Regions from separate parts of the Pseudomonas bambusae genome, predicted to be linked through region 1. Evidence: riboswitches for the same ligand, from Rfam matches in the RefSeq annotation. Region 1 holds a riboswitch; the other holds the start of a gene.
The links. A riboswitch is a leader RNA that binds a small molecule or an ion and turns the genes downstream of it on or off. The one in region 1 is predicted to bind cobalamin.
Positions count from the first base shown of each region.

Region 1 (4,001 bases):
TGTAACGACGGAACAGCCAGGCGCTGATCAGGCCCATCGCGACCCAGAATGCGGCGTTGGTCAGCAGCGAAGCGATCTTGAATTGTGCCTCCAGCGCTTCAGGGGCCAAAGCCGAATGAACCTCCGGCTGCGGCGCACCGATCACGTGAGGCACGACCAGAATCGCTGCGCCCAGCACTTTCAGCAGCCAATGGCGGGCGAAGACGATCAGCGCCAGGCCGACGGCGGTTGACGCTGCGGTGCTGACCCACCAGGTCTGGCGCAGGGTCAGGTCGGCGGCGGCGGTGCCCGGTAATTCAGGCGGCAGACCGAGGGTCGGCGCGAGGACAAACACCGCGAAACCGGCCAGCCCCCACAGCGCGCCTTCGCGAACGCTGTTTGGCGTGCGCAGTGTGTACAGCGCCGCGAGCATCAGGGCGAAACCGACCGCGACCACCAGGTTGCCGCCGGTCGTCGACAGCACGCGCTGCCAGCCGTCTTCCGGTTCCCAGGCTTCTTCGTCATGAACGTGGGCCGCCATGGCGCCTTCGGCGTGCGCGTGCTCATGCACTTCTGCAGCGGCAGGGGCGTGTTCGTAGGTTTCCGCTTCGAGGATCAGTGGCGCGACCCAGAAGCTTTGCAGCAAGGTCAGCAACAGGGCGGCGAGCAGTCCGGTGAAACCGGCCGTTTGAGCGATTCGCTTGAACATGGCGGCAGGTCTCAGTGGCAAGGGAAGGCGGAACTGTGACGGGTGTCGTGGGCGGCGTTGTGCACGGCGGCGATGTGCGAGAAACCGGCGAAGTAGACCAGGCAGGCGCCAAGGATCATCGCGCTGATGGCGGCAGTGAGGCGTTGGCTTTGGGTGCTGGCAGTGCTTGCGGATTGGGATGTGGTGCTGATCGACATGGCGCTTCCCTCTGAGGTCTCAGCGAAGGGAAGGCGCAAAGCAAACCACTGACCGACGTCAGTAGCCAACTCAACAGCGCCCGCCCACCGCGGGTTTGTTATGTGAATGTGTCGGGCCGGTCTCCGGGCTTGCGAGGGGCAGTGGACCTGCCGTCAAGAATCACCTTCCCGTGCCGCAATGACACAGTGGATCTGATTCTTCGCTCGCTTACCGTTGCGGGGGCAGCGCCGGACTTGCACAGACAAGAGGTCTGCACGCACCGGTTTCCCGTTTCACCCTGTGAAGGGCACCCGTAACAAGGCGTGTAGGAGACCACGGAGCCGGTTGGCAGTCAATCGCAGCGCCGTTTCCTCGTTGACCTTCCCCCGGCCACTGCGTAGCCTTGCGCACTTGAGGTTCGCTGCTCTGCTTGAGTCGGACGCGGCGCTAAGAAGGGAATGTGGTGCAAGCCACAGCTGCCCCCGCAACTGTAAACGGTCATGTTCATTGCACAGCCACTGCGCGAGCGGGAAGGCGCGATGAATGCGTCTGATCTGGCAACCCTGCCAGCCATTCGCCGCCGTGAGCCAGGAGACCTGCCTCGAACACGGGCCTGTTTTTCAGACAGCCCGACGCATTCTCAACACAACCGGGCGGGGTGATCCGGTGGCGAATTGAACGGCAGGCCTGTCTTCTGCGAGGGCAACGCGGTTCTCGTCCTGTTTGCCCGCCGCTGCGCCTGAGGGCAACCATGAAAACACTGGCCAAACTTCCCGTCACCATCGTCACCGGCTTTCTCGGCTCGGGCAAAACCACGCTGCTGCGCCACATGCTCGACAACGCCGAAGGCCGTCGCATCGCGGTGATCGTCAACGAATTCGGCGAGCTGGGCATCGACGGTGAAATCCTCAAGCAATGCACCATCGGTTGCACCGAAGAAGAGGCCAACGGCCGCGTCTACGAACTGGCCAACGGCTGCCTGTGCTGCACCGTTCAGGAAGAATTTTTCCCGGTGATGCAAGAACTGGTTGCCCGTCGCGGCGATCTGGACCACATCCTCATCGAAACCTCGGGCCTGGCGCTGCCAAAGCCGCTGGTCCAGGCTTTCCAGTGGCCGGAAATCCGCAACGCCTGCACCGTTGACGCCGTGATCACCGTGGTCGACAGCCCGGCCGTCATCGCCGGCACCTTCGCCGCCTTCCCGGATCAGGTCGATGCCCAGCGCAAACTCGACCCGAACCTGGACCACGAATCGCCGCTGCACGAACTGTTCGCCGACCAACTGGCCAGCGCTGACCTCGTCATCCTCAATAAGGCCGACATGCTCGACGCTGCTGCCTTGGCTTCCGTGCGCGCCGAAGTCGCCGAAGAACTGCCGCCTGCGGTGAAAGTCATCGAAGCCAGCAACGGCCAGCTGCCGATCAGCGTGCTGTTGGGCCTGGGTGCCGAATCCGAGCTGCACATCGATGGCCGCAAGACCCACCACGATCATCACGACGGCGATGACCACGACGACCACGATCACGATGCTTTCGATTCGATCTCCATCTCGCTGCCCCAGGCGGACGAAGCGCTGTTGCTCGACGCGCTGACCCAGGCCGTCGTGCAGCACGGCATCCTGCGCGTCAAAGGCTTCGCGGCGATTCCGGGCAAGCCGATGCGCCTGCTGGTGCAAGGCGTCGGCACCCGTTTCGACAAACACTTCGACCGCGCGTGGAAAGCCGATGAAGAGCGCGTCAGCCACTTCGTGCTGATCGGTCAGGAACTGGACGCTGCCGTGCTGGAAGCCCAGCTGCGCGCCGCGCTTGAGATCAAAGGCTAACCATGCACCTGCTGCGCACCCAGCCCGGCGGCTTCGTCCCCGACGACTGCATCGCTGACCTCGGTCAGACCCCCGCCGATCTGGTGATCCTGTGCAGCGGCGATTCCCATCTGGCATTGCTCGCGGAAACCGCGCAGCAGCTGCCGGACGACTACCCCAGCCTGCGCCTGGCCAACCCCATGCAGGTGCAGAACCACGCCTCGGTCGACCTGTACGTCGAAGAGGTGTTGCAGCACGCCAAGGTCATCCTCATTTCGCTGCACGGCGGCATCGGCTACTGGCGCTACGGTGTGGAGCGGTTGGTGGAGCTGGCCTCTAGAAAGCGCGGCGGGGTGAAGCTGATTCTGGTGCCCGGCGATGACCGTCCCGACCCGGAACTCAGCGACCTCAGCACCGAACCTGCCGAGGACCGCGACCGGCTTTGGCACTACCTGCGCCAGGGCGGAAAACACAACGCCCTGCAGCTATTCAATTGCCTGGCCAATCGTTGGCTGGACCGCGATTACCCCTGGGACGAACCGCAGACATTGCCCCGTGTCGCGATTTATCACCCGCGCAAGGCCAGCGCCGACCTCGCTGACTGGCAAGCCGACTGGCGCGCCGACCAACCGGTGGCGGCAGTGCTGTTCTATCGCTCGCACTTGCAGGCGGCCAACACCAGGTTCATCGATGTGTTCTGTGAGCGGCTGTTGGCCCAGGGCCTTAACCCGCTGCCCATTGCGGTGGCCAGCCTGAAGGAACCGGCGTGCCTCAGCGCCGTGCAGGACTGGCTCGACGAGACCGATTGCGAGGTCATACTCAACACCACCGGTTTCGCCCAATCCAGCCCCGAAGTGCCGCACCTGCGACCGTTTCGCCGCAACATTCCGGTGATTCAGGCGATCTGCGCCCAAGACAACGAACCTGCGTGGCGAGCCAGCGAACAGGGCCTCGGCGCTCGGGATCTGGCCATGCACATTGCGCTGCCGGAACTGGACGGACGCATCATCAGCCGGCCCATCAGCTTCAAGGACCTGGCCTGGCACAGCGAGCGCAGTCAGTCCGATGTGGTCTGCTACCGCGCCCAGCCTGAGCGCATGGATTTCGTCGCCGAACTGGCGCGACGCTGGGTGTTGCTGGCGCGCACGGCCAACGCCGACAAGCGCGTGGCGCTGATTCTGGCCAACTACCCGACCCGCGACGGGCGCATCGGTAATGGCGTCGGCCTGGATACCCCGGCAGCAGCGCTGAACATCCTCAAGGCCCTGCAAGACGAGGGCTATCCCGTCGAAGGTTTGCCGGAATCGGGCACCGCGCTGATTCATGCCTTGCTGG
Region 1 covers NZ_CP151650.1:3,193,014-3,197,014, forward strand. The annotation lists gene AAEO81_RS14745 (CbtA family protein) at 1-688, opposite strand, end outside; gene AAEO81_RS14750 (CbtB domain-containing protein) at 700-885, opposite strand; cobalamin riboswitch at 982-1,195, opposite strand; cobalamin riboswitch at 1,263-1,484, shown strand; gene cobW (cobalamin biosynthesis protein CobW) at 1,617-2,687, shown strand; gene cobN (cobaltochelatase subunit CobN) at 2,690-4,001, shown strand, end outside.

Region 2 (4,001 bases), 210 kb from region 1:
TCAGCGACTTGAGAAAGTTGTAGATCGTGAAGCCCAGGGCCGTGCTGCCGCCTGCGGTGGAGAGGTTCAGCAGCAAGCCGGTCGCCCCTTTGTCGAGGGCTTCCAGACAGCGGTCGCGGAAATGCTCGGTGGTGGTCTGATCGACCCCACAATGGAAATGGACGATGTGTTCGCTCATCGACGGCCCTCCCTTTCCGGTTATCGACACGGTGTAATGGGTTGGAAGGCGCGCAGACCGCAAAAGTTGCATGGTGCCGTGCTGCTCAAGCGGAGGGGATCGTCCGCCACAGGGTGCCGAGTCGAGAAACCTGTAGGAGCGAATTCATTCGCGAAAGGGCTGTACAGTCGACACTTCTCTAGCGTCTGAACCCTCTTCGCGAATAAATTCGCTCCTACAGGAGGAGTTCTGCGGCGTGGTGTGACACGTATGCCCGCCCTCCACACGAACCATAGAACTCCTGCCGCACGGCATGATCTGTACAACACGCCGGGCATTTTTTCCCGGCACTCCATGACCCCGGACAGGACACTTTCATGAGTCTGCACGACAAGATCATTGGCCGCCTCGGCTTTGGCGCAGCGCCTCTGGGCAATATGTTCCGCGACATCAGCGAAGACGAAGCCGCCGCCACGGTGCAATCGGCGTGGGATCAGGGCATCCGCTATTTCGACACCGCGCCGCTGTACGGCTCGGGCCTGTCCGAGCAACGGCTGGGCAAGGCGCTGGCCCATGTGCCGCGCGACGAATACACCCTCAGCACCAAAGTGGGCCGGTTGATTTCCGACGAACTGGACAGCGAAACCCGCAGCGGCCCGTTCAGCGACGGTTTGAAAAACAAAATCCTCACCGATTATTCCGGCGACGCCACGCTGCGTTCCATCGAGGCCAGCCTCAAGCGCTTGGACACCGATCGGCTGGACATCGTGTTCGTGCACGACATCGCTCAAGATGCCCACGGCGATGAGTGGATCGAGCATTTCAACATCGCCCGCAAAGGCGCTTTCCGCACCCTCACCCGACTGCGCGAAGAAGGCGTGATCAAGGCGTGGGGCCTGGGCGTGAACCGGGTCGAGCCGTGCGAGCTGACGCTGGACCTGAGTGAAGCACAACCGGACGGTTTCCTGCTGGCGGGCCGCTATTCGCTGCTGGACCACGACCAGCCGCTGCAACGCCTGTTCGCCAAGGCCCGTGAGCACAACGCCGAGTTCGTCGTGGGCGGGCCCTACAGCTCGGGCGTGTTGGTGGGCGGCAAGCATTTCGAGTACCAGGAAGCGCCGCAAGCGATGCTCGACAAGGTCGCGCACATTCAGGAAATCGCCCGCCAGTACCAGGTCGATATCAAATCGGCGGCGCTGCAATTCGTACTGGCCAACCCGCTGGTGGCGGCGGTGATTCCTGGCGCGAGCCGGCCCTCGCGAATCATCGAAGACGTCGCGGCGCTGAATGCCCAGGTGCCGGACGGCTTCTGGCAAGCGATGCGTGATCAAGGCTTCATTGCGCCGCAGGCTCCGGTGCCGATGAAGGATTGAAGATCCACCCGAGACGTCGGCGAACGGTTCGACGTCTCACCCGCCGAATTCCAAGGTGGCGCGGTTTTCGCTTCAGCGGTAGGCATGTATCCCATGATCACCGCTTGAGACCCGCCCCCATGCGCATTTTGATCGTCAACGTGAACACCACTCAATCCATGACCGACACCATTGCCGAGCAGGCGCGCAGTGTTGCGTCACCCGGTACGGAAATCATCGGCCTGACGCCACGTTTTGGTGCGGAATCGGTGGAAGGCAATTTCGAAAGCTATCTGGCGGCGATTGCCGTGATGGACCGCGTGCTGTCCTACGATCAGCCCTACGACGCGGTGATTCAGGCCGGGTATGGCGAGCACGGGCGCGAAGGCTTGCAGGAATTGCTGGACGTGCCGGTGGTGGACATCACCGAAGCCGCGGCCAGCCTGGCGATGCTGCTCGGGCATAAATATTCGGTGGTGACCACGCTGGACCGGACGGTGCCGCTGATCGAAGACCGCCTGAAACTGGCCGGTGTGTTCGAACGCTGCGCGTCGGTGCGAGCCAGCGGCATGAGCGTGCTGGAGCTGGAAGAGAGGCCGGACCGCGCACTGGAGGCCATCGCCGGGCAGGCGGTCGAGGCGGTGACGCAGGACAAGGCCGAGGTGATCTGCCTGGGTTGCGGCGGCATGGCCGGGCTGGACCAGCTGATTCGTGACCGTGCGGGCGTGCCGGTGGTGGATGGCGTGACGGCCGCCGTGGCGCTGGCGGAGTCGCTGGTGCGATTGGGATTGAAGACCTCCAAAGTGCGGACGTATGCGAATCCGAGGCCGAAGAAAGTGATCGGCTGGCCGTTAAAATAAGGGGCCTGTAGGAGCGTGGCTTGTCCCGCGATCGGCGGGGAACCCGTCGCCAAATCGGTATTCGCGGTGCCTCAGATGAAATGCATTTGACGGATGACGACGACTTCGTCGCCGATCGCGGGACAAGCCACGCTCCTACAAGGGTTGCGAACGCCGAGTGGTCGCCTGTATCGGGCAAATCGTTTACCATCGCCGCCGCCGGTTTCCACTCGGAATTAATAGGGAATCCGCGAGCCGTGCCCTGTGTCATCGGGCGCGCTCAAACGGAACTGTCCCCGCAACTGTAGGCGTCGAGCCGTGCTTCCTGTTTGCCACTGGGTTACCGCCCGGGAAGGCCGAAGCACGGTGATGAAGCGCCAGTCAGGAGACCTGCCGGCAAGCGTCAATCATTCACCGGCGGGGTGTCCGGGAAGGACTCCCGTGCGCGGTGCTTGCCTTTATTCTCCGCCAGCCGTTCGGGTGTGCTTTCCAGTGCCTGTTTCGTCGATCACAGGCTCACTGGAGAAACCCCAATGTCGCTGCGCCGTTTTGCTCCCTTGTTCACCAGTCTGACGCTGTCGAGCGCAGCGTTCATGTCCCCCTCCGCTTTGGCTGCACCGACCCACTACCCGTTGACCCTCGACAACTGCGGCGTGCCCCTGACCTTTGCCCAGGCGCCTCACAAAGCCGTGACCATCGGCCAGGCCGCCACCGAAATGCTCTATGCGCTGGGCCTGAGCGACCGGGTCATTGGCACTTCCCTGTGGTTCAACGACACCCTGCCTCAATTCAAGGACGCCAACGCGAAGATCGAGCGCCTGGCCGACAACGCGCCGAGCTTCGAATCGGTGATCGGCAAGCACCCGGACTTCGTGCCGGTGCAGTTCGAATGGATGGTCGGTCCGCAAGGTGCGGTCGGCACGCGACAGCAGTTTCACGACCTGAAGATCCCGACGTATATCCTGCCGTCCGACTGCGAAGGCAAGAACAACCTGGTCGGCGCTGACGGGACTCGGCTTGAAGCGTTCCGCATCGACGCGCTGTACAAAAGCATCGCGCAACAGGCGGAAATCTTCGACGTTCAGGATCGCGGTCAGCAACTGATCGACGGCTACAAGGCCCGTCTGGCTCAGGCCATCGAACACGCCAAGGCCCATGACGCGAGCAAGGTTTCGGCGGTGTTCTGGTTCTCCAGCCCGGACATCAACACCGACCCGTACGTCGCCGGGCGCAAAGGCATTCCGGGATTCATGCTCGACACCCTGGGCATGCGCAACATCATCGATTCGGACGAAGAATGGCCGACCGTGGGCTGGGAAACCATCGCCAAGGCCAACCCGACGATTCTGGTGATCGCGCGCATGGACCGTCGCCGCTTCCCCGCTGACGACCACGAAAAGAAACTGGCCTTCCTCACGTCCGACCCCGTGACCCGCAACATGGACGCCGTGAAAAACAACCGCATCGTGATCATGGACGCCAGTGCGATGGAGTCCAGCGTTCGTCTGTTCGACGGCATCGAGCAATTGGCCAAGGCCACTGAAACACCATGAACCTCCTGAACATCGCCCGCTGGCTGGGCCATGCCCTGTGGGTCAGCGGCTTGCTGGTGCTGGCCGTGATTGCGGGCGTGGCCATCGGTGAGACCTCCAT
Region 2 covers NZ_CP151650.1:3,401,968-3,405,968, reverse strand. The annotation lists gene AAEO81_RS15710 (ATP-dependent Clp protease proteolytic subunit) at 1-178, opposite strand, end outside; gene AAEO81_RS15705 (aldo/keto reductase) at 535-1,530, shown strand; gene AAEO81_RS15700 (aspartate/glutamate racemase family protein) at 1,650-2,369, shown strand; cobalamin riboswitch at 2,552-2,761, shown strand; gene AAEO81_RS15695 (ABC transporter substrate-binding protein) at 2,882-3,901, shown strand; gene AAEO81_RS15690 (iron chelate uptake ABC transporter family permease subunit) at 3,898-4,001, shown strand, end outside.
Region 2: it holds a riboswitch for cobalamin, as region 1 does, so the genes downstream of both, AAEO81_RS15695 (ABC transporter substrate-binding protein) here and cobW (cobalamin biosynthesis protein CobW) in region 1, are expected to answer to the same signal.